Alloalcanivorax dieselolei B5: one gene and its partner. The protein of the gene in region 2 interacts with the protein of the main gene of each other region in a pairwise test. Links are inferred from orthologs where the notes say so. Each region holds a gene or a part of one and is shown on either strand. Other genes may lie near its edges.

Region 1 (13,200 bases), 1.5 Mb from region 2 along the record:
AGACCGCCTCTTCATCAGCGAACCAGCGTTCCATCCAGCCCTTGAACACTTTGAACATCGAGTGCCTTCCTTATTAAAACCGGGTATCGGATTATCAGAGCCTGTTCATAACCTTTACGCCGCCACGGCGTAAAGAACTCTCGGAGGGGTTGATAGTTCCGTGTAATTTACACAGTCTCTATGCGCCGTCGTCGGCGGCCCCACAGCGTATCAGAAACTCGTACTCGCCCTCCGTTTCGCCATCGCGAACCAGATCATGAGGTGATTGTCGAAGATAGGCGGGAATATCCCTTGCCGAACCGGCATCGGAGGCCAGTACCCGCAACATCTGCCCCGGCGCCAGATGTCGCAGGGCCTGGCGGGTTTTCAGTAACGGCAAGGGGCATTGAAGCCCCCTGGCGTCCAGGGTCTGATGAACTGTCATCGGATCCTCGGAATTGTGTCGGGTGCCATCCATCAAAGGGTGCCATCCTTATATCAGGAGTTACTTTGTGATCCGTGCCATGCACGCTCTGATACTCAGCCTGGTGGTGGTGCTCGCCGCGCCGCCCGGCCGCGCCCAGGATCTGCCCGATCTCGGTGATCCGGCGGCGGCGTTGCTGTCCACGGACCAGGAGTACCGGCTGGGCCGTAGTTGGCTGCGCAGTCTGCGCGGCAAGACACCGATCATGACCGATCCACTGGTACAAGACTACGTGGAAAGCCTGGTTTATCGATTGGCTTCGTTCAGCGACCTGCACGAACCCAATCTCTCCATCGTGGTGATCAACAGCCATGCCATCAATGCTTTCGCGGTACCCGGTGGCGTCATCGGCCTCAACGCCGGCCTGTTTCTCAACGCCGGATCCATGGATGAAGTGGCCAGTGTGGTGGCCCACGAAATCGCCCACGTCAGTCAACGCCATTTTACCCGTCGCTACGTGGATTCCCAGCGCACCAACATCGCCATGCTGGCGGCCATGCTGGCCAGCATCGCGGTGGCGGTGGCGGGCGACGCTCAAGCCGGCATGGCCGGCATGGCCGCCACCCAGGCCGGTGTGATCCAGTCTCAACTGGCCTACTCCCGCCACCACGAACGGGAGGCGGATCGGGTTGGCATGCAGACTCTGGTCTCGGCGGGCCTGGACCCGAATGCCATGCCCCGTTTTTTTGAACGGCTGGTGGAACAGCAACAATTCGCCGGCGATCCGCCAGAGTTTCTGCTCACTCACCCGGTCACCGAAAGCCGGGTGGCGGACAGCCGCGCCCGAGCCCGTAACCTTCCTCACCCGAAACAGGAAACCTCGCTGCCCTTCGAGCTGGTACGCTCCCGTATCCAGGCGTCCTTCTTCGACGATTATCAACGCGCCGAAGCCTACTTCCAGAAACGGCTGAAAAACGGCGACGCCAGGCAGCAGGAAGCGGCCCGCTATGGCCTCGCCATGTCGGCCCTGTACGACAAAAAGTACGATCTGGCCCGGCGTCGGCTGGAGCAGTTACGCCAACAGGACCGCACCGAACTGTGGTATCCGCTGGGCCTGGCGGAAGTGGCGCTGGCGGAAGGCGATTATCCCCGTGCCATCGAAATGGCCCAGTGGGTGCAGAAGATCAACCCGGAAGGCTACCCCAGCTCGGTACTGCTGGCACGGGCGTATCTGTATTCCAAGCAGCCGAAAAAAGCGGTGCCGATCCTGGAACCGCTGCTACGGCAGCGCCCGGATGATCCCATGCTGTGGTCCATGGCGGCGGATGCCTGGGGCAACAGCGGGGAACTGGCGCGCGCTCATCGGGGCCGGGCCGAATACGCGTTCCTGCGCGGCCGGGACCGCGAGGCCAAACAACAAATGCAGTTTGCTCTGAAGGAAGCCAGCGGACAGTTCGCCCTACGCAGCGCTCTGAATGCGCGTCTCAAGGAAATGGAGCGGCTTTCCGAAGAGGAGTTTTGACGGCGGCCCGGGACGCATCCCCGAACCGCCGCCCAATCGATCAGCGTTTCAGGCTCTTGCCAAAATCCAGCATGCGGTCCAGAGGCACCATGGCGCGGCGGGCCAGGTCCGGATCGACAAAGATTTCCTGCCCGCAACCGTTGTCGTCCTGCAGCACCGCCAGGGTGTTCTCCAGGCCGTTCATGGCCATCCACGGGCAATGGGCACAACTGCGGCACGTGGCGCCGCTGCCGGCGGTGGGCGCTTCGATGAAGGTCTTCTCCGGCGCCAGTTGCTGCATCTTGTAGAAGATGCCCTTGTCGGTGGCGACGATGAAGGTGTCGTTGGGCATCTCGGTGGCCGCTTTGATCAACTGCGAGGTGGAACCCACCACGTCAGCGATGGCCACCACCGAGGCCGGTGACTCCGGGTGCACCAGTACCGCGGCACCGGGATGGACGGCTTTCAGCTCTTCCACGCCGCGCGCCTTGAACTCCTCGTGGACGATACAGGCGCCGTCCCAACAGAGCACATCGGCACCGGTCTTGTCGCGCACATAGGCTCCCAGATGCTGATCCGGCGCCCATAGAATCTTCTCGCCGCGCTGGTCCAGATACTCGATCAGTTCCACCGCGATGGACGACGTCACCACCCAGTCAGCCCGGGCTTTCACCGCCGCGGAGGTATTGGCGTAAACCACCACGGTACGGTCCGGATGCTGTTCGCAGAAGGCGGCGAACTCATCCTCCGGACAGCCGATATCCAGGGAGCAGGTGGCTTCCAGAGTGGGCATGAACACCCGCTTTTCCGGGCTGAGAATCTTCGCCGTCTCGCCCATGAAACGCACACCGGCCACGATCAGGGTACTGGCCGGATGCTCCTTGCCGAAGCGGGCCATTTCCAGGGAATCCGCCACGCAACCGCCGGTTTCCTCGGCCAGAGCCTGGATCTCCGGATCAGTGTAATAGTGCGCCACCATCACCGCGTCGCGGGCCTGTAACTTCTCTTTAATCCGCTCGCGGTAGAATTCCCGCTGTTCCAGGGTCATCTCCTGCTCGCCACCGGCATGGGCCAGATGGGCGCGGACCAGTTCTTTAGCCTGAGCACTCATATCGCATCGCCGCCCCGTGTGAGGATCGGAAAGCCGACAATCGGTCCGGATCGGACCCTCGTCGCTGTCCCGGTGACAATCAAGGATGTTGATGCCACCGGGGGGGCGAATCATACCACAGCCAAAGAGGGGGTCACGGCGGGTGCCGTCAAGAGTATGGAGTAAAACGCCACAAGCCCCGGATTCATTGTCTTTCGGGCTCAGAATAAAGCATTTTATGCATATAAAATAAGGCTAAAATGCCGCCCCCTAGGCAGGATGGGCGACGGCCCGCAGGGTGTGGCCGCCATGGACGGCGGTCATAAAAAAAAGGGCTGCCTGGCGGCAGCCCTCTTGGAAATTGGTGGGTCGTGTAGGATTCGAACCTACGACCAATTGGTTAAAAGCCAACTGCTCTACCAACTGAGCTAACGACCCGTCGAACGAGGCGCAAATAATACGGATTTATTTCCGCATGACAAGGGGGAAACCGGGATTTTTTTCACGCCCCCTGATACTTTGTCGGATCTTTAACCAATGCTTCCTCGAAGCCCTGGCGGCGCAGCCGGCAACTGTCGCAGCGCCCACAGGCCTGCCCCTCTTCGTCGGCCTGATAGCAGGACACAGTGAGGCCATAATCCAGCCCCAGCCGCGTCCCTTCCCGAATGATGTCCGCCTTGGACAAATTCATCAGTGGCGTGGCGATACGGATCGGGTGTCCTTCCACCCCGGCTTTGGTGGCCAGGTTGGCCATGTTCTGAAACGCTTCGATGAACGCCGGCCGGCAATCCGGGTAACCGGAATAATCCACCGCGTTGACACCGATATAAATGACATCGGCCTCCAGCACCTCCGCCAATCCCAGCGCCAGTGACAGAAACACGGTGTTGCGCGCCGGCACATAGGTCACCGGAATGCCGTCGCTCTCTTCTTCAGGTACGTTTTCCGGCACCGCGATGTCGTGGTCAGTGAGCGCGGAACCGCCGATGTTTCCGAGACCCAGTTCGATCACCCGATGGGACTCCGCGCCCAGCGCGCGGGAAACGCGTTCGGCGGCTTTCAGTTCCGAGCGGGTGCGCTGGCCATAGTCGAAGGCGATGGTATGACAGCGGTGCCCTTCGGCCCGCGCCATGGCCAGACAGGTGGCGGAATCCAGGCCCCCGGACAGCAGTACCACGGCGGTGCTCATGTTATGTTCTCCGTCATCACAGCCCCAGGGCTTCAGCGCCCCTGAGCATCGTTCCACAGTAATTTATGCAGCTGGATCTGGAAGCGTACCGGCAAGCGGTCCCGCACGATCCAATCCGCCAGGTCGGTCGGTGCTAGCTGCCCCTGCACCGGCGAGAACAGCACATCGGACACCCGCCGTGCCAATTGGTGCTGATCAAGCATGAAGCGGGCCCAGTCGTAGTCGCGACGGTCCGCCAGCACGAACTTCACCTGATGGTTCGGCCGCAGCAGTGGAATGTTTTCCAGCCGATTATTGTGCTGCTCACCGGAGCCCGGCGCCTTCAGATCCATCACCACCGAGACGCGCTCGTCCACGGCGGCGATGTCCATGGCGCCCCCGGTTTCCAGACTCACCTCATAGCCCCGGTCACACAAAAGCGTCAGTAGGGGCAGGCAGTTGGGTTGCGCCAGCGGTTCGCCGCCGGTCACCGTGACATAGCCTGCTCCGTAGCCGTCCACGGTCTCGAGAATATCGTCCAGGGACCATTTTTGCCCGCCCTGAAAGGCATATTCCGTATCACACCAGACGCAACGCTGGGGGCAGCCGGTCAGCCGCACGAAGACGGTGGGCCGTCCCACGCTGCGGGCTTCGCCCTGCAGAGAGTGAAAAATCTCGGTGATACGCAGTTCCACTGTGGCTCCTGACCGGCGGCGAATGCGGATGTGATGGTGGATACGGATGACCGCCCGGAACAGGGCGGAATCATTCAGGGTCGGAATCGAGCCCCGGAATGGCGTGCATTCTAACACAGGGAAAGCGCCGGGGACTCCCCGGCGCCGGGCTGGCGGTTCAGTTGCCCAGTTGCTTGAGCATGGCCTTGGCCAGCTCCGCCTCGGAGGAGTCCGGATACTGTTTGACCAGACGGTTCAGAGTGTCGCGAGCCTGGACGGTACTGCCGCCCCGCGCCTGCAGGCTGGCCAGTTTGTACAGGCTGGTGGGCGCCCGGCTGTGATCCGGGTAATCGTCCACCACCTTGGAGAACTGTTCCCGGGCCTTGGTCAGTTGCGGTGATTTCAGGTTGGAATAGGCTTCACCCAGCCAGAAGTGGGCCTGCGGACGATACCGGCCGTTCGGATACTCTTCCAGATAGGTTTCCAGGGCCGGTACGGCGCCTTCGAAGTCGCGGTCCAGCAATTTACGCTGGGCATCATTATAGGCTTGGCGATCGGCTTGCGGATCCGCCGCCGGCTCGCCGCCTTCCTCTCCATCCCCGGTGGCGTTCTCGCTGTCGGCCGGAGCCGGCGCGGTACTCTCCACCAGAGCATTGATTCGGGTATCCAGGTCCAGATAACGCTCACGCTCGGCGGCCTTGAGCCGGTCCACTTCATGGCGCAGACGTTCGATCTGTCCCTGTAAATCCTGGAGCTGTTCCTCATACTGCTGCATTTGCTGCATCAGCATGATCACGCCGTCGTTACCGCCAGCGGGTTCCGCAGCGACGGTGCGAGCACCACCCCGGGAACCGCTACGGTCCTCCACGGACAGAGGGCCGGTCTGCGCCTGCGCAGTAATCACGGCCCCCGCAAGCAGGGCACCGATGAACCCATGTGTTGCGAGTCTATTGATGGCCTGCTTCAACATCATGGCTTACGGACGACCTGCCACGTAGTTCAATTCAACGCGACGGTTTTTCGCCCAGTCCATTTCGCTGTGACCGAAAGCGGCGGGCTTCTCTTCACCGTAGGACACCACTTCCAGTTGGGAAGAGGATACGCCCTGAACGCGCAGGAACTTCTGTACCGCCTGAGCACGACGCTCGGACAGAGCCACGTTGTACTCACGGGTACCGCGCTCGTCGGCATGGCCTTCCAGGCGCAGCTTGGCGTTGGCGTTGTTCTTCAGGTAGGTCGCATGGGCACGCAGGGTTTCGAAAGCGGCCGCCGGAACGGTGTTGCTGTCGAATGCGAAGTAGATCACACGAGTATCGGTGGTGCCGTCGTAGTTGGACGGGTGGTTGTGGAAGTTATCCGCGGTCAGCGGAACACTGCTGGTGTCAGGACGGGTGGACTCGGGACGCTGAACCGGCTGAGTGGTGCCGGTCTGGGAGTCCATGCCGGAGGTGTCCGTGGCGGACGTGTCCTGCTCGGTGGGCGTGCTGGAACAGGCGGCAAGAACACCGGCCAGAATAACGGCAAACAAAGGATTGACGAATGAACGCATGACAAAACTCCTGATTAATTTCCTGTAATTTCGAACACTGAGACCCGTTTATGGAGAAACCTCCGCATCCGTCCCCGGCCCGTCAGTGACAACGCTGACGCGTGGCTCATCCTGGGCCAGACACCTGAGATGCGAGTCAGCATCTACAGAAACGGCGACCAGGCCGGTTCCCTGACTTCCCCTTCCTTCGACGGCAGCTCTACCTTGACTCTGCCATCAATGGATACGGCCTCCAGGACCCCCGTGCCGCGACGTTGCGTACCGTAAATTACCATACTTCCATTAGGCGCAACACTGGGCGACTCATCCATATTGGTCTGAGTCACAATATCGAACGTACCCCGCTGCAGGTCCTGCACGCCGACGTTGAAACTGCCGTTGCGACGGTGCACATAAACCAGATACCGGCCGTCCGGGGTGACATCCGGACGGGCGTTGTAATTGCCCTCGAAGGAAACCCGCCGGGCCGATTTGTCGTTGATGTTGAGCATGTAGATCTGCGGGCCACCGGAACGGCTGGACGTGAACACCACGTGCTCGCCGTCCGGCATCCAGCGCGCCTCGGTATCGATACCGTAGTTGTCCGTCAGCCGGGTCAACCCGCCGCCGTTCACATTCACCATATACAGCTCCGGATTACCATCCTTGGACAGGGTGATCACCAGACGCTGACCGTCCGGTGACCAGGACGGAGCGCCGTTGATACCCCGCTCCCGGCTCACCACCGAGCGCTGTCCGGACGCCAGATTGTGCACGTAGATGTTCGGCTTGCCGTTGTTCTCGAAGGAGACATAGGCGATCTTGCTGCCATCCGGTGACCAGGACGGGCTCATGATCGGCTCGGCACTGGACAGAATGGTCTTCACCCGATGGCCGTCGGCATCGGCGTACTGCAGTTGATAAGGCAGCTTGGCGCCACGGTTATGGGTGACATAAAGGATCTTGGTGGAAAAGGCACCGGGAATGCCGGTGAGCTCTTCATAGATGCGATCGGAAATGGCGTGGGCCACATCCCGCAATTGAGCTTTGGTGGGACTGTAGCTTTCGCTGAACAGTTCACGCTGGCGACCCACGTCATACAAGCCATAGGTCACTTCATAGCGGCCATCGTCCCGCGGCTTGGTATGGCCGATCACCAGATACTCCTGGCCGAGCACACGGAAATCCCGGTAAATGATCGCGTCCTTGGTGTGCGGCCGGCTGAGCATGTTCTTGGCCGGTAGCGGTTTGAACTGACCACTGCGGTGCAGGTCCGCCTCGACAATGGAGGACACCTGCTCCGGCGCCTGGTTGTCGCCGTCAAACGGCACGATGGCGATCGGCACCGCGTCCACCCGTCCTTCGGTGACCTTGATCAACAGCTCGGCCCGCGCGGCCACCGTCAGTGTCGCCAGGACCAGGGCCAATATCAGTCGCTTCATTTGGCATCTCCAGGTTCAAATTCGAGCACAAGCGTTCGGAACTCTTCAAAACCGTCGCCTTTCGGCACCGGCAGGGGGCTGGCCAGTTGTACGCCCTTGACCACGGAATCATCGAAGTCCGGATAACCGCTGGACTTCACCACATCCACATTGACCACGTCACCGCCGGGAACCATCCGGATACGTACCCGGGTACGGATGTCGTTCCGGTTACGGTAGTTGCCGGGAATGCGCCAGCGTTGGGCCACCGCCGAGGAGATGGCGTCAATATAGCTGGCGGTTTCCTGTTCCACCTTGCTGTCCGGGTCACCGCTGCCGGGATTCTCCTGGTCCTGCTTCTTACCCTGACGCGCCATCTCCAGCCGTTCCTGAGCCAGCAGTTCCTCCATGTCCGGCTGCTCGAACTTGAGCGGTGGCTCCGGTTTCGGTTTCGGTTTCGGTTCCGGTTTTTTGGGTTCCGGTTTGGGTTCGGGCTTCGGTTTCAGCTCTGGCTTAGGCTCGGGTTTCGGTTTGGGTTCCGGCTTCGGCTCAGGCTTGGGCTTCGGTTCCGGCTTCGGTTCCGGCTTAGGCTCCGGTTTAGGTTTCGGCTTGGGCTCTGGTTTGGGCTGCGGCGTCTCTTGCTTGGGCTCGGGACGGGTGGGCGCCGCCGCCCGCTCGGTCTGGTCGGTAACCACCGCCATCACATGAGGAGGAATCTTCGGGGGACGGCGCAGTTCCGGCTCGGAGGTCCAGGTAAACAGCACCATTCCCAACACCAACAGGTGCAGGAACAGGGACAGCCCCGCGCCTACCCCACGGTCACTCATGGCAACTCCGCCGGGTCGGTCACCAGGCCCAGCTTGGTGACGCCGGCGCTCTGCAGCTCCGACATCAGTACCACTACTTTGCCATAGGGCACGTTCTGATCACCGCGCACCAGGAACAGGGTTTCCGGTTTCTCGCTGTGAATGGCGGTGACCCGCTGGGTCAATGCTTCCAGATCGGTGGCGGCTTCACTGTCGTCGCCGACATTAATGTAGTAGCCGCCATCGGCGGCCACCGCGATCATCACCGGCTCGTCATTTTCCGTCGGCAGCGGCGCGCTATTGGCCTGGGGCAGATCCACGGAGACCCCCTGGGTCATCATCGGCGCGGTGGCCATGAAGATCACCAGCAGCACCAGCATCACGTCGATGTAAGGCACCACGTTCATCTCCGCGGCCAGCTTCCGCGGAGTATGCCTGCGCATACCTGAAGAAGGTCGGTATCGGGCCACGATCTACTCCTCCCGGCTATGGGCCTGGCGGTGGAGAACGGCGGAAAACTCCTCGGCGAACATTTCGCAGTTGCCCACCAGGGAATCGGACAGAGAAGCGTAGCGGTTGTAGGCCATCACCGCCGGAATCGCCGCGAACAGGCCGATGGCGGTGGCCACCAGCGCCTCGGCGATACCCGGGGCCACCACGCTGAGCGTGGCCTGGGTCACATTGGCCAGGGCGCGGAACGAATGCATGATGCCCCATACCGTGCCGAACAGGCCGATGTAAGGACTGGTGGAGCCCACCGACGCCAGGAACGGCAGGTAGCGGGACAGCCTCGCCTCTTCCCGCTGCAGCGCCACGCGCATGGCCCGCTGGGCACCGTCCATCACCGCGTCACTGTCCCGGGAGGTCTTCGACAACCGCACGAATTCCTGGAACCCGGCGCGGAAAATCGCCTCGGTACCGGAATCCGGATTGGATTTCTTGCGCACCTGGTTATACAGGCTGGCCAGATCACCGCCGGACCAGAATTTTTCCTCGAACGCCTGCCCCGCCTTGCGCGCCCGGCTCAATACCCGGTAGCGGGTAACGATCACATACCAGGAGAACAGGGAGGCGAACAGCAGCACCAGCATTACCGCCTTCACCACCGGCCCGGCATGCAGCACCAGGGAAGCAATGGACATGTCGGAGGCTTCAATCATTGGCCCGTTCTCCTCGATATTCGGCCTTGAATCTTTGGTACAGCGGCGCCGGCAACGCTTTCGGGCGAATACCGTCGGCACTGACGCAGGCTATTTTGATTTCCGCTTCACATAGAAGCTGATCTCCGCGGCGCACCTGTTGGGCGAACAGCAACGTCGCCTTGCCCAGATGGCGCAGTCCGGCGCTGACACCGAGGGCGTCATCGATACGCGCGGGACTGTGGTAGCGCACTTGGCAGGAATGCACCACGAACTGATAATTCTCCTCGGACAACCCATAATGCTGGTAGCCCAGGGAGCGCAGGTATTCGGTACGGGCCCGTTCCATGAATTTCAAATAGTTCACGTAATAGACGATACCGCCGGCGTCAGTGTCTTCGATATAGACCCGCACCGGTAGGACAAAGTCCTGATCCGTCGAAGATTTTTCAGTCATTAAACAAATCCCCATCACTCCCCGGGCGGCGCAGTCCGAAGTGGCGCCAGGCGTGGTTGGTCACTTGCCGGCCCCGCGACGTGCGCTGTATGAAACCCTGTTGAATCAGATAGGGTTCCACCACTTCCTCCAGGGTTCCGGCGTCCTCGTTAAGGGCCGCCGCCAACGAGTCCAGCCCCACCGGACCGCCGTCGAACTTATGCATCATCATGTTCAGCAACCGCCGGTCGGTGCCATCCAGACCGTGGCTGTCCACCTCCAGCATATCCAGCGCCGCCTCCGCCACCGGTCCGACGATGCGACCGTCACTTTTCACTTCGGCATAGTCCCGCACCCGGCGCAGCAGCCGGTTGGCGATCCGCGGCGTACCCCGGGCGCGGCGCGCCACTTCCCGGGCGCCATTTTCATCCACTGGAATGGCAAGGATGTCGCAGGAACGGGCGACGATACGCGACAAGTCGTCGACGTTATAGAATTCCAGCCGTTGCACGATACCGAAGCGGTCACGTAACGGCGCGGTGAGCAAACCGGCGCGAGTGGTGGCACCAACCAGGGTGAACGGCGGCAGATCCAGTTTGATGGAACGGGCCGCCGGCCCTTCGCCGATCATGATGTCCAGTTGGAAGTCTTCCATGGCCGGATAGAGGATCTCTTCCACCACCGGTGACAGCCGGTGGATCTCATCCACGAACAGCACATCGCCCTCTTCCAGATTGGTGAGGATGGCGGCCAGGTCTCCGGCTTTTTCCAGCACCGGACCGGAGGTGGACTTCAATTCGGACCCCATTTCCCGGGCGATGATATGGGCCAGCGTGGTCTTCCCCAGCCCCGGCGGTCCGAAAATCAGGGTGTGATCAAGAGTCTCGCCACGCCCGCGGGCGGCGTCGATGAAAATTTCCAGCCGCTCCCGGACCTTGGGTTGCCCGTTGTAATCGGCCAGATTGGCGGGCCGGATCGCCCGGTCATGCTGTTCTTCCCGGGGATCCGAAGCGCCGGAGGAAATCAGGCGATCATTGTCCATGGTGACATTACACCTTCTCTAATAGAGCAATAGAGCCAGAGCAGCACCCTTTATGGTGCGGGGGCATCACTCTTTACAGGACATCACTTTGCCAGACCACGCAGAGCCCGGCGAATAAGACCTTCGCTGGTCTCCTCCCCGGCCTCCGCCGCGCGGGCCACCGCCGCCACCGCGTCCTTATTGCGATAGCCCAGAGCTTCCAGCGCCGCCACCGCGTCGTCACGAACGCCATTGGCGCCGGCCTGGGACACCAGCCCCGACGGCATCGCCGGCGCGCCTTCCAGCTTGTCCAGGCGATCGGACATCTCGATAACCAGACGCTCGGCGGTTTTCTTGCCGATACCCGGCACCTTCACCAGGGAGCTGGTGTCCTGATCACGGATACAGGCGGCCAGCCGATCCGCTTCGATGCCGGAGAGAATCGCCAGCGCCATTTTCGGGCCGACACCGTTGACCTTGATCAGGCTGCGGAACAGCTCGCGCTCATAACGGCTGTTGAAGCCGTACAGCAGTTGGGCATCCTCGCGAACCACGAAATGGGTATGCAGTGTCAACGACGCCCCGACTTCCGGCATGTCATAGAACACCGTCATCGGCGCTTCCACTTCGTAGCCAACACCACCCACATCCAGCAGCAGCCAGGGCGGCCGTTTGTCCAGCAGTTGTCCTTTGAGTTGTCCGATCATCGTATCCGTCTTCGTCTTACCGCGCTGGCGCCGGCGATGCGTGCCAGCGATACGCGCATGTGCGCATGACACAGGGCGATGGCCAGAGCATCGGCGGCATCCGCCTGCGGGCGTTTGTCCAAACCCAGCAAATGCCGGACCATTTCCGCCACCTGAACCTTCTCGGCGCCGCCGCTCCCCACCACCGCCTGTTTCACCTGGCGGGCGGAGTACTCAAATATCGGCGCGCCACTTTGCACCAGCGCCGCCAACGCGGCGCCCCGGGCCTGACCCAGCTTCAGCGCGGAATCCGCGTTGCGTGCCATGAACACCTTTTCGATACTGATTTCCGCCGGCTGAAAGCGCGTCAGCAGCTCGGTCAGCCCGGTGAAAATCTGCCCCAGGCGTGGCGCCATGTCCTCACCGCGGGTACTGATGGTGCCGAAGGTCAAAGCGCGGCTGCGATTACCCTGCTGCTCGATGACACCGTAACCGGTGTGCCGGGAGCCAGGGTCGATACCGAGCAAAATGGTCATAGAGTCCAGCCGATTCTCATAATAAAAAGGCAGGTAGCCGTTACCTGCCTCATATAACCTTTCCGCTGTTCTTATGTCCAGTACAAGCGTATGGGCGCCAGCACGCTTGCACGCAACACGCTTGCACGCAAAACCCTAAGCAATAGCGTACCGGCGATGACTGACTTGCCGAGCAATCAGCCCTTCCCGTCTCGCTACTGGGCCGGCAAGCATGGCGTGCAAGCGTGTTGCGTGCAGGCGTGAATGCCGTCTGTTATTGCTCCGACCACTCGGCGTTGGTGTAGACGTTCTGCACGTCGTCCAGATCTTCCAGATGGTCGACCATCTTGCCCACGGTCTCGGCGGTGTCGGCGTCCATCTCCGCGCTGGTGGATGGATGCATGGTGACCTCGGCATCCGCCGGCTCCAAGCCGCCCGCCTTGAGCGCATCGACCACGTCACCGAAGCTGCGATCCGGGGCGGTCACCACCAGGAAGCTGCCGTCGTCGTTTTCTTCCACGTCCTCGGCGCCGGCTTCCAGGGCCAATTCCATCAGCTTTTCTTCGTCCACGCCGGGCTCGAAGAAGATTTCACCCCGCTTTGTGAACAGAAACGCCACCGAACCGCTGGTACCAAGATTGCCACCAAACTTGGAGAAGGCATGACGCACTTCGGCCACGGTGCGATTGACGTTGTCGGTCATGGTTTCCACCAGCACCGCCACGCCACCCTTGCCGTAACCTTCGTAGGTGATCTCTTCCATGTTGGCGCTGTCGTCACCGCCGGCGCCACGTTTGATCGCCCGGTCGATG
Region 2 (16,173 bases):
GCGGCCTGGTGCGCGGCCGGAACGTGCTGTCGGTACTGATGCAGTGTTTCGCCATCGCCTGTCTGGTGTCGCTGATCTGGCTGGTGGCCGGCTACTCCCTGGCGTTCACCGATGGTGGCGCCGCCAACGCCTGGATTGGCGGTCTGGATCTGGCGTTCTTCGCCGGCATGACCCGTGACAGCCTGTCCGGATCCCTGCCGTTGAGCCTGCATGCGCTGTTTCAGATGACCTTCGCCATCATCACTCCGGCGCTGATTGTCGGTGCCTTCGCCGAGCGGATGCGCTTTGGTGCCATGATGGCGTTCAGCGGCCTGTGGGTGCTGTTGGTGTACGTGCCGGTGTGCCACTGGGTGTGGGGCGGTGGTTGGCTGGCCGAACTGGGATTGTACGACTTCGCCGGTGGCACCGTGGTGCACATCACCGCCGGGGTGGCGGCGCTGGTGGCGGCCCTGGTGCTGGGCCAACGTAAAGGCTGGCCCGGGCAGGCGATGACGCCGCACAACATGACCATGACGGTGACCGGCGCCGGCATGCTGTGGGTGGGCTGGTTCGGTTTCAACGGCGGTTCCGCCCTGGCCGCCGACGGCAACGCCGCCATGGCCATGCTGGTGACCCATATTTCCGCCGCCGCCGGTTCCCTGGCCTGGGTGACCATGGAGTATCTGAAGTTCGGCAAGCCCTCGGCGCTGGGTATCGCCACCGGCATGGTGGCCGGTCTCGGCACCATCACGCCGGCTTCTGGTTTCGTCGGGCCGGGCGCGGCGCTGGTGATCGGTCTGTGCGCCGGCGTGCTGTGTTTCTACATGGTGCTGGTGGTGAAACAGAAATGGCGGATCGACGATTCCCTGGATGTGTTCCCGGTGCACGGTGTCGGCGGCATACTCGGCACGCTGCTGGCCGGGGTGTTCGCGTCCACGGAGCTGGGCGTGTTCTCCGGTTTCGGTTTCGCCAAGCCGGACTACGGCATGCTGCAGCAAGTGGGCGTGCAGGCATTGGGCGTGGTGGTGACTTTCGTCTACACCGCGGTGGTGACCTGGGGCGTTCTGAAGCTGGTGGGGCTGTTCTCGCCGCTGCGGGTGACGCCGGACGAAGAGGCCCAGGGTCTGGATCTGGCGTTGCACGAGGAACGTGGCTACGACCTGTAAAGGCGCCGAACGCCTGACGCTTTAGAACACCGGGTCGGGTAAAGCATCGTGGAGATAAATGAGGTTCATCGCGGAATAACGAGAATGTGGGCCTCCATCGGGGATGCGGGTCTGCACGGAGGCCTTCCGGGATCGCCGTGAATACATCCCTGTAGGCTCCCTGTTTGACATCCCTGTCAAACAGGGTCCCGGAAGGCCTCCGTACAGCCCCGCTTCGAGTGAACCGCCGCGTTCCGGGCTCCAATAACGATGGACCTTTCGGGAGAGGGAAGATGATGCCCTCTATTCCTCTTTGCTGGTTTGGCCACGGTCGAAAGGGCATCCGTAGTCGTCGGTTACCTCGAAGCGGAGCGGCGTTGCCTTTGCGGGACCCTGTCGAACAGGGACGTTCGACCGGGAGCCTACAGGGACGTATTCACGGCGTTCCCGTAAAGGCGTAACGCCGCTCCGCTGTCCATGATGGAGAGTAATTCCAGTTCCCGCCAAACCGCGATGAACCACAAATAAGCGCTCTTAATGCTTGGTAACGACAACGCCATGCCGGGACCGTTATGCTCGGGGTATCGCAATGGGAGACCCCGGCATGGAAATCGACCCCTACGGCTGGCCCGCCGCCGGCACCCTGGACGTGCGCAAGCTGCCCACTCTCGCCAGTGAACCGCCGCCACCACTGAAAGAGAGCCGGGAACGATTGCATGAGCACCAGCGGCGGCTGTATGCCTGCCAGCGCTATGGGGTGTTGCTGGTGGTGCAGGGGCTGGATGCGGCTGGCAAGGACAGCCTGATCCGTACTCTGGCGCGGGCCATGGACCCCGCGGCGTTCCGCGCCTATTCCTTCGGCCGGCCGCTGGGGGATGAACTCAACCATGACTTTCTCTGGCGGGTATGGCCGCGTTTGCCGGCGCGGGGGCAGGTGGTGGCGTTCAATCGCAGCCATTATGAGGCGGTCCTGGCCGAGCGGCTCTGGCCGGTGGTCGAGGTCCCGGAAGAGCCGGACTGGCCTGGCCGCTACCAGGCCATCAACGATTTCGAGCATCATTTGCACCGCGAAGGCACCCGCATCATCAAGGTGTGGCTGAACACCTCGGCGGAGGAGCAGCGCAAGCGTCTGCTCAAGCGTCTCAACAAGCCACGCAAGCGTTGGAAGTTCGAGCCGGCTGACATTGAGAACTGGTTGTCCCGCGACCTGTATCTGGAACGGGTCAATGAAACGCTGATCGCTACGCATACGGGGCACGCTCCCTGGCATCTGATTCCCAATGACGACAAGGGCGACGCCCGTGCCCGGGTGGCGCATGTGCTGGCGGAGACCCTGGCGTATCTGGCGCCGGATTACCCGCGTGAGAACATTGAGTGCATCGGCCGGTATCGGACTTTGTTGGCCGAGCCGGAGGATTGACCTTTTTGGCCTTCTTGGACCCGCGTACGGCTATTGCCACCCCCCAAGCCTTTCTATAAGGTACGGGAAAGTTTCGAACGGCCGTTTGAAAAGGAAAGGCGCGTCTCGAAGCCCTATCCCTTGAGCGAGGAGAACATAATGAGCGTTGAATTCCTGTCAGACGAATGGTTCGCGAAAGTGAAGGAAATTCGGGATGCGGCCGGCGACGTGTCCGCTCCGGCGGCTCTGGCCGATCTGGTGATCAACATTACGGTCAGCGGCGACGGTGGCGAGAAGGCGTTGTCCCTGGTGGGCGGTATGATCGAGGAAGGGCATCGCGACGAAGCGCCCACCACTCTGATTCTGCCGCCCGATCTGGCCAAGCGCATTTTCATCGAAGGCGACCAGTCCGCCGGCATGCAGGGCTTCATGAGCGGCCAGATCCGTATCGAAGGTGACATGAGCAAGCTGATGGCGCTGCAATCCGCCCAGCCCACCGACGATCAGAAGCAACTGATGAAGCAGATTCAGGACATCACTGCCTGATCACCGCCTTCTCAGCAAACGCCCGGTGCCTTCGTGGCCCGGGCGTTTTTTATGGGGGCGCCGCTTGCACGCTTACATGCGACCGCAACACGCAAACACGCTTGCACGCCATGCTTGCTGGCCTGGTAGCCATACGTAAAGGGCTGGTTGCTCGGGAAGTCAGGGGCGGGCCAGCATGTCTCCAGGACCGGCTATCCGGTTTTGGATTTAGCGTGCCAGCGTGTTGCGTGTAAGCGTGCAAGCGCCTCCCTTTGGCCTCTCCCCGCGATATCCGCTATCCTCTGCCACCCGACCCGATGTTGCCGGCATGCCCCGGCGACCTTTCCTGACCGGTTCAAGGATACGCCGTGACTCGCGCCAGCGAATTGCTTAATGATGCCGACCATATGGGCCGCCTGCTGGAGGGCTATCGCCCCCGCGAGCCCCAGTTGCGCATGGCCGACGCGGTGGACGCGGCGATCCGTTCCCACGGCACTTTGCTGGTGGAGGCGGAAACCGGCACCGGCAAGACCCTGGCTTATTTGCTGCCGGCGCTGCTCGGCGATGGCCCCACGCTGGTCTCCACCGGTACCAAGAGTCTCCAGGATCAGTTGTTCTTCAAGGATCTGCCGGTGGTGCTCAAGGCGCTGCCGGTACCGCGCAAAGTGGCCCTGCTGAAGGGGCGCGCCAACTATCTGTGCCCCTACCGCCTGGAACTGCACCAGGAAGAAGCCCGTTTCCTGACGCGGGAAACCGCCGAGCAGTTGCAGATCGTCGCCCATTGGGCCGGCCGTACCCGTTCAGGTGATATCGCAGAGTTGAAGCAGTTGCCGGAAGACGCGCCGGTGTGGCCCTGGGTGACCAGCACCGCGGATAACTGCCTGGGCGCGGAGTGCCCGCGCCATTCCGAATGCCCCTTGATGAACGCCCGGCGGGAGGCCCAGGAGGCGGACCTGGTGGTGGTCAACCATCACTTGTTCTTCGCCAATGCGGCGTTGCGCGGGGAAGGGGTGAGCGAGCTGCTGCCCAGTGTCAACACGGTGATTTTCGACGAGGCGCACCAGTTGCCCGAGGTGGCGGCCAATTTCTTTGGCGATTCGCTGAGTACCCGGCAGCTTCAGGAGCTGGGACGGGACAGCCTGTCGGAGGCGTCCAGCAATGCCATCGATGTGGGCGAGCTGAATCGTCGTATCAGCGCCCTGGATAAGGCTTGTCAGGATTTCCGCCTCAGCCTCGGTGAGCAGGAACGCCGCGCGCCCTGGTCCGAGGTGGCGGAATTGGAGGCGGTGCGGGAAGCGGGGCAGGCGCTGCGCGAGGCCACCTCGGAACTGGAAGCCTTCCTCAAACCCCACGCCAAGGCCAGCCGGGGATTGGAAGCCTGTGCCCGACGCGCCTGGGAGCATCTGCGTACTCTGGAGAATCTGTTGGAGGCGCAGGCGCCGAATCGGGTCTATTGGTTCGAGACGTTTCGTCGCACCGCGGTGCTGCACGGCACCCCGTTGTCGGTGGCGGCGCAACTCCGGGCTCAACGGGAACAGCACCCCTGTGCCTGGGTGCTGACCTCCGCCACCCTGTCCGTGGCTGGCCGTTTCGAGCATTTACAGAAGCGTCTGGGACTGGACGAGGCCGAGACGCTGCGTCTGGAAAGCCCGTTCGATTTCAAACGCCAGGCGGTGTTTTACGCTCCGGATGGCCTGCCGGCGCCGTCCTCGCCGGGGTATACCGCGGCGCTCTCCGAAGCCATGGTGCCGGTGATCGAAGCGGCCGAGGGGCGGACCTTTTTTCTGTTCACCAGCCATCGGGCGTTGCGCGAAGCCGCCGGTATTCTGCGCCAGCGCCTGAGCTATCCGTTGCTGGTGCAGGGCGAGGCCGGTCGCCGGGAATTGCTGGACGAGTTCCGGCGTCTGGGCAATGCGGTGTTGCTTGGCACCAGCAGTTTCTGGGAAGGCATTGATGTGCGAGGCGATGCGCTGAGCTGTGTCATAATCGACAAGCTGCCGTTCGCGTCGCCGGGTGATCCGGTGGCGGCGGCCCGCATCGAGTACATCAATCGCAACGGCGGTAACGCCTTTCGTGATTACCAACTGCCCCAGGCGGTGCTGGCCCTGCGTCAGGGCGCCGGCCGTCTGATCCGCGATCCGCAGGACACCGGCCTGCTGGTGGTGGCGGATCCGCGCCTGCTCAGCAAGGGCTACGGGCGCATGTTCATCGACAGCCTGCCGGGCATGACCCGCACCCGCAAGCTGGAGGTGGTGAAACGTTTTTTCGATTACATCAGGAATCGCTGACCGTGCCCGGCACCGTGTTCCGCCGGATCGGCTCCGCGACCTTCTCGGGAGTAGCCAGCCGATGACCCGTATTGTCGCCATCGAAACCGCCACCGACGCCTGCTCCGTGGCGCTGTGGCAGGACGGTGCCGTATTGGAAAAGTTCGAACCCGGCGCGCGCCGGCAAACCGAACGGGTATTGCCGATGGTGGAGGAACTCCTGGCCGAAGCGGGCATCGAACTCTCCTCGGTGGACGCGCTGGCGTTTGGTCAGGGCCCGGGTTCCTTCACCGGGGTGCGCGTCGCCACCTCGGTGGTGCAGGGGCTGGCCTTTTCACTGGACTTGCCGGTGGTCGGTGTCTCCACCCTGGCATCCTGTGCCTTGGCCGCCCATGATCGCCATCCCCGCTTTCAACGGATCGTCGCGGTGTTCGACGCCCGCATGGGGGAAGTGTATCTCGGTGCTTATCGCTGTGGCGGGGACGAGGTGGAAGCGCTGTGTGATGAAGGGGTGTTCGCGCCGGAACGGATTCCCGTGCTGGATGGCGGCGACTGGCTGCTGGCCGGTTCCGGAACGGTTTACCAGGACGCGCTGCGCGACCGCCTGACCTGGGCCGGGATGGACGCCGAGGCGATGCCTCGCGCGGCCACCGTGGCTCGTCTGGCGGTGGCGGCGGTACGGGAAGGTCGCACCGTGCCGGCCGAGCAGGCGCAGCCGGTTTATTTGCGCGATCGGGTGGTTCAGATAGGGAGCAAGTAATGATCGAGTGGGATTTGCCGAATGTGCACCATCTGCAAGTGGTGGTGCCGAAGCAGGCCATTGATGTCATGGGCCACGTCAACAACACCGAGTATCTGCGTTTCATGGAGCAGATCGCCTGGCACCACACCCAGGCGCTGGGGTTGGGCTGGGATAAATACCAGCAGCTCAACCGTGGCATGGTGGCGCGTCGTACCGAAGTGGATTATCTGGCGCCGGCGTTCGAAGGGGAGTCACTGCTGGTCGGCACCTGGATCGTGGAGAACGACGAGCGCATCAGTATCACCCGCCGTTATCAAATCATCCGTGAATCCGATGGGCTGACGCTGCTGCGTGGCCGTACCCGCTGGGTCTGCGTGGCGCTGGATTCGGGCAAACCCCGCCGTATGCCGCCGGAGTTTTTGTCCGGTTACCAACTTACCGCCCGGGAAGACTGAGCCGAATGGATGCCTTTCAAGCCGTTATCCTGGCCCTGATCCAGGGCCTTACTGAATTCCTGCCCATCTCCAGCTCCGCTCATTTGATTCTGCCCTCGGCCCTGTTCGGCTGGCCCGACCAAGGGCTGGCTTTTGACGTGGCGGTGCATCTGGGAACCCTGCTGGCGGTGGTGGTGTATTACCGCCGGGATCTGTTGGCGATGACCGGTGGCAGCCTGAAGGGGATCCGCACCAGCACCATGAACAGCGAGTTGCGTCTGACCCTGCTGGTGGGGCTGGCGACAATACCGGCGGTGGCCGCCGGTTTTCTGGCCAAGGATCTGATCGAGAACGAATTGCGCTCGGCCATGGTGATCGCGGTGACCACGGTACTTTTTGGTGTGCTGTTGTGGCTCGCGGACGTGCTGGGCGCGCGTCGGCGCGGTACCGAGACCATGGGCGTGGGCAGTGCCTTGTTGATCGGTGTGGCGCAGGCGTTGGCGTTGATCCCCGGCACCTCGCGCAGTGGCATTACCATCACCGCGGCGTTGGCGCTGGGCTTTCGCCGTGAAGACGCGGCCCGCTTTTCCTTTCTGATGTCGATACCGGTGATTCTTGGCGCCGGCCTGCTCAAGGCCAAGGATCTGGCGGAAAGCACGGTGCCGGTGGACTGGCTGCACCTGATCCTGGGCGTGGCGGTCAGTGGTGTGGTGGCCTACCTGACCATTGTGTTCTTCCTGCGTTTGCTGGATCGCATCGGCATGCTGCCGTTCATGATCTACCGGCTGTTGCTGGGCGGTGTGCTGTTCTACGTTATTTATTCGGCAACGGCGCTGTCTTGATACCTCTGGCCTGTCTCCCCGGCGCCCCGGACCTGAAGGGTGTCCCTCGTGTAAAGGATGTGGCCAGTGCCCGGGAGCAAGGCGTTGAACTGGTGCTTGGGCGCGTCGACGACCGCCTTTCCTTATGGGCGCCGGGGCAAAAAGCAGCGCCTTTGTGCGTGGATTTCCTCGGTGGCCGCCAGGGGTACCGTCTGGCCGCGGACCGGGTGCGTCATGAGCGATTGATCAAGGCGTTGGGGAAAGTCGTCAACGAGCCGGCGCGGGTCTGCGATCTCACCGCTGGCCTTGGCCGCGATTCAGCGTTGATGGCCCAAGCCGGCTTTCAGGTACTAATGGTGGAGCGCGAGCCGGTGCTGCATGCCTTGCTGGCGGACGGGTTGGCGCGTGCGGCGGGCACGCCGCTGGCGTCCCATCTCACTCTGTTGCCGCTTGCCGACGCGCGGGATCTGACGGTTGTTCTGGAAGGACCGTTCCACGCGGTGTTTCTCGATCCCATGTTTCCGCCCAGGGACAAAAGCGCGGCGGTAAAGCAGGATCTGCGCTGGTTGCAGCAGTTGTGTCGGTACCCGGATGAGGACGAGGAGCAGGCGTTGCTGGCCATGGCGCAGAGCCTGGACGCGCGCAAGGTGGTGGTCAAGCGTCCGCGACGGGCGCCGCCGCTGGCGGCGGTGGCGGCCTCGCACAGTCTCGAGGGCAAGACCGTTCGCTTTGATGTCTACACTTCACCCTCCGTCCGCAAGTGAATGTGCCAATGCCAGAGGGCCGGATTGGCCAGCAGGCTGGCTCCCACAATTGCGCTACGAAGCCGCTGTGGGAGCTTGCCTGCAAGCGAATCTCTACGTCTGGCTGTGCGGCTCGTCCGCCAGCGCTCGTTCCAGCTCCGGGACTCGCGTCACCCGCTGGATCGCCTGACTGACGTCGGTGCTGAGAATACGGCGGGCTTCGTCATCCAGGGCCCGCAGATGATCGCCGAACTGCAGCATGCCGGCCTCGTCCTTCCACACCAGCCCAGTGTCCAGCAACTGCTGGATGAAAGTGCGTAACACCACCTTGTCGAAAAACTCCGGTGAATTGAATTCGTACAGCAGCGACAGTCTTTGCGTGGTGCGGCTGGCCAGCTCCGCCAGTTGCTCGGCTTCGAGCCGACCGCCGCCGTACTGCACCAGCAGACGGATGGTCAGATAATAGCGCTCCAGGGACGGCATCACCGTCTGACCCAGATGGGCCAGCATGTCCGATGCCACGGTGTGAATCGGCGCGCCGTGCAGGCAATCGCCGTCACGTTCCACCAGACCGTGTGCTTCCAGCATGCCGACGATGCGATTGACCGCATCGGTCAGTTCGTCGCCTTCCTGCCAGTGCAGGAAATACTCGTTGCGGAAGAACGGGTAGAGCAGGGCGACCATGCGCTGCAGCGTGCTCTGATTCAGGCTGCGGGCATTGAAGAACAACGAGCAGATCAGTCCCGGCAAGACGAACAAATGCAGGCTGTTGTTGCGCACATAGGCCATTTGCAGCGCGGTGGCCGGATCGGTGGTGACCACGTCGCCGAGGGGGTGGGATACTCGCAACAGAAACTCGTGTTTGAGCCCGTAGTCGATCAGGGCATCGGCGTCGGTGTCCGCCAGGCAGGCGGTGTCACTGTAAGGGGCTTCGTTCAGCAGCGTGATATACAGCTGCAGTTGCTGCCGCAGCTGTTGCAGATCCATGGTGTGTTTGGGCGTTGCCAGCAGCGCCAGGCTGATCAGATTGACCGGGTTGGCCACGGCGGCGGCGTTGATGCGCGTGGCCACTTCCTGGCCCAGGGCGTTGACCGTCTGTTTGAACCAATCCGGGGACTCCTGGGCGTCCAGTGTCTCGCCGCGCCAGCCTTCCCGGTGGTCATCGAGGAAGTCCACCAGTTTGATCGGTTCGCCGAAATTCACATGCACCTGGCCGAAGTGGCTGCGCAGCACTTTTACGGATTTCAGCAGCCCAAAGACCGATTCCTTTTTCTTTTTCTTGCCGTGCAGTTCGCCAATATAGGAACCGCCTTCGATGACCTTTTCATAGCCCACATAGACCGGTACGAAAGCGATGGGTTTGCGCGCATCGCGCAGGAAGCTGCGCAGGGTCATCGCCAGCATGCCGGTGCGGGGTTGCAGCATGCGGCCGCTGCGGCTGCGGCCGCCTTCGATAAAGTATTCAATGGAAAAGCCGCGCGCGGTGATGGTGTGCAAATACTCATAAAACACCGCCGCGTAGAGCGGATTGTCACGGAAACTGCGACGCATGAAGAAAGCGCCGCCGCGCCGCAGAATGGTGCCCACCACCGGCAGGTTCAGGTTGATACCGGCGGCGATATGCGGTGGCACCAGGCCATTGCGATAGACCACGAAGGACAGCAGCAAATAGTCGATGTGGCTGCGGTGGCAGGGCACGTAGATCACTTCGTGATCCCTCGCCACCTGCGTGAGATTGTCCAGATTATAGAGGCGAATGCCATCGTAAAGGCGGTTCCAGACCCAGTTGAGAAACAGCTCCAGCGCCCGGATCACGGTGTGGGAATAGTCGGCGGCGATTTCCAGCGCGTAGCCTCGGGCCCGGGCGGTGACTTTCTCTTCCTTGTCCTCGCTGCTGGCGATCTCTTCCTGGATCGCCTGGCGCACCGCCGGAGACTGAATGATGTCATTGGTCAGGGTGCGCCGGTGAGACAGGTCGGGGCCGATGGCCGCTTCCTGCTGGCGGCGGAAGTGCACCCGCAGAACACGGGATGTCTTGCGCACCACCTGGTCCACATCATCGGACTGGTCGGCAAGCACGCGCAGGGATACCGGCGGGCTGAATTGCAGGTACAGATCGCGGCCCTGGGTAAGAATGATAAGAAACTTCTTGATAAAACCCGGTGGCGCCCAGGTATCGGAGAACAGAATCCGCCACAGGGAATTTTCCTTTTCCGGTTGGCGTCCCCAGAACACCGACACCGGCACTAATTGCACATCCAGGTCCGGGTTGTCGTGCAGGGCACGCACCAGTTTCCGCAGACGCGGCGGCACCAGGGCATCCCGTTGCCGGGTGCCCGTCACTCCGCGTTTGTACAAGTAGAAATAGCTGCGGCGCAGATGCTGTTTGCCCAGACTCAGGGAGGAATTGGCGGCACTCAGCTTCTGCTTGCGAGTGGCTTGATGCACCACCGCCGCATCCGCCACGGAGCGATCTCGCATTACATAGACCACCGGCTTGTTCGGGTCCAGTTGCAATTCTTCGGGATCCGCCGGCAGTGCCGTGGCGCGGGTGCATAGCCGCATGAAGGCGCGGATCAGCAAAAACAACAGTCGGTCGAGGCCTAGCCATGGACTCATAAAGCGAGCTCTTGGGTATCCGGGTAGAGGTCGATTCTACCGGACGCGGACCGATGGCGCCCACCATGGTGATTCACACTGGCGCGGAATCGAACGGTATCCACGGTCATAGCGTTACCGGGACCGATTAACCGCTCCGTCCGTATGGCATTTCTTCCCGCAATCCGCGATCATCCTGATTCGCGATACCCCCGTATTAAAGGAGTAACCCGTGTCCGAACACCAGGCCGGCCTGTTTGACCGTCACTATACCCATCATCTTTTCCTGGAATTCGCCCTCGGCGCTGGCGCCGACATGGACGGGGTGCGCCAGGCCTTGCGCGATGTGCTGGCGCGGGCACCGGCCAGCACCCCGCTGTTGATGGCGTTCGGCCCCGGGCTGTGGCGGAAGCTGTCCCGCTCATTCACCTTTCCGCCGTTCTCCCTGGAAGGCAAGGCGCCCTCCACGCAGGGGGATCTGTTGATCTGGATCCAGGCGGAAAATCCCAGTGACCTGTTTGACACCGCCCTGGCGGCGTCGCGGCGGTTGCGTGAGGTATTGGCTCTGCAACTGGAGGTTCAGGGTTTCGTTTACCACGATATGCGCGATCTGTCCGGCTTCGTCGATGGCATTGGCAACCCCACCGGTGACAAGGCTCTGGCCGCCGCGGTGATTCCGGAAGGGCAGCCCGGGGCGGGTGGCAGCTGGATGATCACGCAGAAATGGGTGCATAAACTCGAAAGCTTCAACGCCCTGCCGGTGGAAGAACAGGAAAAGGTGTTCGGCCGTACCAAGGCCGACGCGGTGGAGTTCGATGGGGAGAACATGCCGGAGAACTCCCACGTGGGCCGCACCGATGTGGACCATGATGGTGTGCCGCAGAAAATCTGGCGGCGCTCGGTACCCTATGGCACCACCACCGAGCACGGTTCCTACTTCATCGCCTTCACCTGCGAGCGGGAACGTTTCGAGTTCCTGCTACGGCGTATGTACGGCATGGTCGACGGTGTTCGCGATCGTCTGCTGGATTACAGCAGGCCGGTCACGGGCTCCTGGTGGTACGCGCCCAGCCAGGAATGGCTGAGCGCGCTCTGAACCAGCTGCAAGCGGGCGGGCAGGTCGGCGTGGCGTCGCCGCTCGCACCGGCGCCGGCCCCGCGCCCCCTTACCGGTGTCCTGCTGATGGCCGCCGGCGTCGGCATCCTGCCGTTGATGGACAGCCTGGCCAAATACCTCAGCGACGAATACCACGTGGTTCAGGTTACCTGGGCCCGGTATCTGTTCCATTTCCTGCTGCTTGGCGCACTGCTGCTTTGGCGCTTGCCCTTGTCCGCGCTGATCCCGCGCCATGCCGGCCTGCAGGTGATCCGCAGTGCCTTTCTGCTCAGTACCACCCTTTGTTATTTCGGTGCCATTGCCTTTCTGCCGCTGGCCAATGCTCTGGCGCTGGCGTTTCTCGGGCCGCTGGTCAGTACCGCTCTGGCGCCGCTGATCCTGGGCGAAAGCGCTGGCCCGCGCCGTTGGATCGCGGTGACGGTGGGTTTCCTTGGCACTCTGGTGGTGATCCGTCCCGGCTGGGGCGAGTTCCATTGGGCCTCATTGCTGGGATTGGGGGCGGGGGTGTCCTACGGGCTGTACCAGCTCACCACCCGGCGCCTGTCCGGCAGCGGCCGTCCCTCGGTGACGCTGTTTTACACCTCGGTGTTTGGCCTGGCGGTGCTCAGTTTAATCGTCCCGATGGTCTGGCGCTGGCCGGACCCGGCCACTTGGGGACTGATGCTGTTGATGGGCTCGGTGGGCGCCCTGGCGCACTTTCTCATCATCCGCGCCTTCGAATACGCCAGCGCCCCGGTCCTGTCCCCGGTGAGCTATATGGAGATGGTCTCCGCGGTCACCCTCGGCTGGCTGATCTTCGGCGACTTCCCCGACGCCTGGACCTGGGCCGGGATTGGATTGATCGTGGTCAGCGGCTTGTTGATTGTTATATGGGAATGATAAGAGCAGTTGACAGTTGATAGTGGACAGTTGACAGCGAAAAACAAAAACAGGTGATCTTTAGCCGCTGTTCCCACAGAAAAGGCATGAACCGACTTTGTTGATACGCAAATGGCTTTTGCACTTCCGCATTTCTTTCCGCTGTCAACTGTCCACTATCAACTGTCCACTTTGTTTATTTCTGTTTCCCAAACATTTTCCGGACCAGGAACGGCGTCAGCTTCAGGCTGGCGCCGAGCCATTGCAGCGGGCTTTTGGGGAAAGCAAAGTACAGGGCGTTGAGCAGGCCCTTGTAGGTGGCGCGGTCGAAGGGGTACCACCAGAGGTTACGCTTGGCCGGGAGTAAGTCCCAGTTGATCGCTTTGACGTGGGTCATTTCCTCCAGGCCTTCCGGGCCGTGGGTGCGGCCGATGCCGGATTCCTTCCAGCCGCCCCAGGGGGTTTCCGACAGGCCATGACTGTAGAGGTGGTCATTGAGGGTGGTGACGCCGGATTCCAGCCGGGCGGCGAGGGCGCGGCCTTTTTTGTTGTCGCGGGTCCAGATCGAGGAGGTCAGGGCCAGTTTGGAGTCGTTGGCTTTTTCCAGGGCTTCCTCGGCGTTGGCCACAGCAGTGACGGCAATGATCGGGCCGAAGGTTTCTTCACGCATCACCAGCATGTTGTCGCTGACCTGGGTGAGCAGGGTGGCGGGCAGGAAATAGCCGTTTTCCACCTCGCCCACCGGTCGTGACTGGGCCTCGATACGCGCGCCTTTGGCGAGGGCGTCTTCCAGATGTTGTTCCACCGTGCGTTTCTGACCCTCTGTGGTGAGGCTGCCAATGTCCACCGGGATGCTTTTATCGTTGCCGGGACCATGGCGCAGGGCGCGGGTCTTCTTCGCCAATAGTTCGACGAAGTCATCGTACACTGAAGCTTCCACATAGACGCGCTCGACACCCCCGCAGCTTTGCCCGGCGTTCTGGTAACCGGCCCAGGCGGCGCCGTTGCTGGCACGCTCCAGGTCGGCGTCGGCCAGCACGATCATCGGGTCGTTGCCGCCCAGCTCCAGCGACAGCGGCGTCAGTGTTTGCGCGGCTTGGGCCATCAGTACCTTGCCGGCGTTGACGCTGCCGGTGAAGAAAAGCTTGTCCACGCCATTTTCAAAGAAGGCGGTGGCCACTGCCGAGCCGGAGCCGACGATGTGCTGGAACAACCCGTCCGGCAACCGGCCGGCCTCGACGATGCCCTCGATGGCGCGGCCCACCGCAGGAGTGGCGGCGGCCACCTTCAACAGCACGGCATTACCGGCCATCAGGCCCATGATGATTTCACCGAACGGAATCGACAGGGGATAGTTCCAGGGGCTGATGATGCCCACCACACCCAGGGGCAGGCGGCGAATCTCGGTGCGTTTATTGGCGAACAACAGACTGCCGCCGGGGCGGCGTTTCGCCGCCAGGACTTTCTCCGCGTTACGGCCATACCACTGGCAGGAGAGAGCACAGGGCAACACCTCGGTGGCGAGGGCATCGACCAGCGTCTTGCCGTTGCTTTCACTGACTACCCGGGCCAGTTCCTCGGCGTTGTCGCGGATGTAATTGCGCATGCGCCTGATGTGCACGGCCCGTTCCCTGAACGATTTGGCCGCCCAGATCCGCTGAGCCTGGCGCGCCTTCTTGAAACGTTCCGGCAGAGTAGCGAGGTCGGTTTCATTAAGTTCCGCTACGGCTTTGCCGGTGGCGGGGTTGGTGTCGATCACGACGGTCATGGTTACGGCTCCGGCGGCAACATTGAATCACTGGCGGTAATAGTGGAGCGATCGGGAAAGCCATGCCATGGCCGGGGCGCCGGGGAGGGTCGGATTGGGCGCCAGGGATGAGAGCCGTGGAACTATGAAGCTACTGTAGGAGCCTGCCCTGCAGGCGAATTTTTTGAGCCAAAGCTCATTCGCCTGCAAGGCAGGCTCCTACAGTGGTTTGGGGGCGCCGGATAAGTCAGCCCAGAAGGTTTTCCAGCACCTGTCGATAGATTCCGGTGAGGATGTCCAGCTCACTGATACTGGTGTGTTCGTCCACCTTGTGGATGGTGGCGTTTACCGGTCCCAGTTCCACTACCTGAGCGCCGGTGGGGGCAATGAAGCGGCCGTCGCTGGTGCCGCCGGCGGTGGACAACTCGGCATCGCGGCCGGTTTCCTGGCGAATCGCCGCCACGGTGGCGTCCACCAGGGCACCGCGATCGGTGAGGAACGGCTGCCCGGACAGAGTCCATTGCAAGTCATAGTCCAGGCCGTGTTTGTCCAGAATCGCCTCGGTGCGCTGGCGCAATATCGCTTCGGTGAGTTCGGTGGAGAAACGGAAATTGAAAAGTACCCGGCAATGGCCGGGAATCACGTTGGTGGCGCCGGTGCCGGCCTGAATGTTGGAAATCTGGAAGCTGGTGGCGGGGAAGAAGTCGTTGCCCTGGTCCCATTCCTCGGCGGCCAGTTCCGCCAGGGCGGGAGTGGCCTGGTGCACCGGGTTTCGGGCCAGGTGAGGATAGGCCACATGGCCCTGGATGCCTTTGACCGTGAGCACGGCGCCGAGGGAGCCGCGCCGGCCGTTTTTAATCACATCGCCGACGGTGTTGGTGGAGGAGGGCTCGCCCACCAGACAGTAATCGATGGCCTCGTCGCGTCCCTGTAAATACTCCACCACTTTGACGGTGCCGTTCACCGACGGCCCTTCTTCGTCGGCGGTGATCAGAAAACCGATACTGCCGTCGTGATCGGGGTGGGCGGCGACGAAATCCTCCACCGCCGCCAGCATAGCCGCGATGGAGCCTTTCATGTCCGCCGCGCCGCGACCATAGAGCAAGTCTCCGTCGATAGTGGGGGCGAACGGATCATGGGTCCATTCCTCGCGTTCCCCGGTGGGCACCACATCGGTGTGCCCGGCGAACACGAACAGCGGGCCGCCGTTGCCGCGCCGCGCCCACAGATTGCGCACCTCTTCGAACCACAGGGTTTCGCACTGGAAACCCAGGGCTTCCAGTTTTTCGATCATCCAGTCCTGGCACCCTTCGTCTTCCGGCGTAACGGAAGGGCGGCGGATCAGTTCCCGGGCGTAGTCGAGGGTTTTGCTCACCATGGGCTCCCGTATCGGTGTGGGCGTCAGTTGTGCTTGTGCAGTTCTTCGTTCAGGGCGATGGCGCTCTTGTTGGTCCGACACTGCACCGCGCCGCTTTCCGAATTGCGGCGGAACAGCAGGTCGGATTTGCCGGCCAGATCCCGGGCCTTGACGGTATCGACCACGCCGCCGTTTTCGTCCAGCACTTCCACCTTGGTGCCGGAAGTGATGTAGAGGCCCGCTTCGATGGTGCAACGGTCGCCCAGCGGGATGCCGGTGCCGGCGTTGGCGCCGAGCAAACAGCCTTCGCCCAGGGAAATGACGATGTTGCCGCCACCGGACAGCGTGCCCATGGTGGAGGCGCCACCGCCGATGTCGGAGCCCTTGCCGACGAACACGCCGGCGGAGATGCGGCCTTCGATCATGCCCGGGCCTTCGGTGC

The links.
Region 1: the proteins of plsB (region 2) and ybgC interact in binary tests that used the Escherichia coli proteins (3 or more experiments, as listed by UniProt). The link is inferred for Alloalcanivorax dieselolei B5 from one-to-one orthologs.

Annotation. Positions count from the first base shown.
Region 1 is NC_018691.1:3,587,609-3,600,808, forward strand. What follows is about bases 8,466-11,454. They hold ybgC (tol-pal system-associated acyl-CoA thioesterase), read right to left. Parts: upstream 10,188-11,454; coding sequence 9,744-10,187; downstream 8,466-9,743. Other genes in these bases: B5T_RS15955 (cell envelope integrity protein TolA), read right to left, coding at 8,466-8,612; tolR (protein TolR), read right to left, coding at 8,609-9,034; tolQ (protein TolQ), read right to left, coding at 9,065-9,751; ruvB (Holliday junction branch migration DNA helicase RuvB), read right to left, coding at 10,180-11,208; ruvA (Holliday junction branch migration protein RuvA), read right to left, coding at 11,292-11,454. Also shown: B5T_RS15905 (AI-2E family transporter), read right to left, coding at 1-58; B5T_RS15910 (sulfurtransferase TusA family protein), read right to left, coding at 179-457; B5T_RS15915 (M48 family metalloprotease), read left to right, coding at 492-1,925; quinolinate synthase NadA, read right to left, coding at 1,966-3,015; 7-cyano-7-deazaguanine synthase QueC, read right to left, coding at 3,497-4,183; 7-carboxy-7-deazaguanine synthase QueE, read right to left, coding at 4,216-4,857; tol-pal system protein YbgF, read right to left, coding at 5,015-5,740; peptidoglycan-associated lipoprotein Pal, read right to left, coding at 5,813-6,385; Tol-Pal system beta propeller repeat protein TolB, read right to left, coding at 6,529-7,806; more of B5T_RS15955, read right to left, coding at 7,803-8,465; more of ruvA, read right to left, coding at 11,455-11,894; crossover junction endodeoxyribonuclease RuvC, read right to left, coding at 11,891-12,409; B5T_RS15990 (YebC/PmpR family DNA-binding transcriptional regulator), read right to left, coding at 12,663-13,200.
Region 2 is NC_018691.1:2,062,726-2,078,898, forward strand. The notes cover bases 7,923-10,996. They hold plsB (glycerol-3-phosphate 1-O-acyltransferase PlsB), read right to left. Parts: upstream 10,675-10,996; coding sequence 8,170-10,674; downstream 7,923-8,169. Other genes in these bases: B5T_RS09385 (class I SAM-dependent methyltransferase), read left to right, coding at 7,923-8,076; B5T_RS09395 (Dyp-type peroxidase), read left to right, coding at 10,886-10,996. Outside these bases: B5T_RS09350 (ammonium transporter), read left to right, coding at 1-1,145; B5T_RS09355 (polyphosphate kinase 2 family protein), read left to right, coding at 1,729-2,544; B5T_RS09360 (SCP2 sterol-binding domain-containing protein), read left to right, coding at 2,683-3,069; B5T_RS09365 (ATP-dependent DNA helicase), read left to right, coding at 3,417-5,336; tRNA (adenosine(37)-N6)-threonylcarbamoyltransferase complex dimerization subunit type 1 TsaB, read left to right, coding at 5,398-6,075; B5T_RS09375 (acyl-CoA thioesterase), read left to right, coding at 6,075-6,512; B5T_RS09380 (undecaprenyl-diphosphate phosphatase), read left to right, coding at 6,518-7,333; more of B5T_RS09385, read left to right, coding at 7,393-7,922; more of B5T_RS09395, read left to right, coding at 10,997-11,749; B5T_RS23065 (DMT family transporter), read left to right, coding at 11,731-12,648; B5T_RS09405 (aldehyde dehydrogenase family protein), read right to left, coding at 12,824-14,395; dapE (succinyl-diaminopimelate desuccinylase), read right to left, coding at 14,622-15,752; dapD (2,3,4,5-tetrahydropyridine-2,6-dicarboxylate N-succinyltransferase), read right to left, coding at 15,776-16,173. UniProt on the Escherichia coli protein: Catalyzes the transfer of an acyl group from acyl-ACP to glycerol-3-phosphate (G3P) to form lysophosphatidic acid (LPA). This enzyme can utilize either acyl-CoA or acyl-ACP as the fatty acyl donor.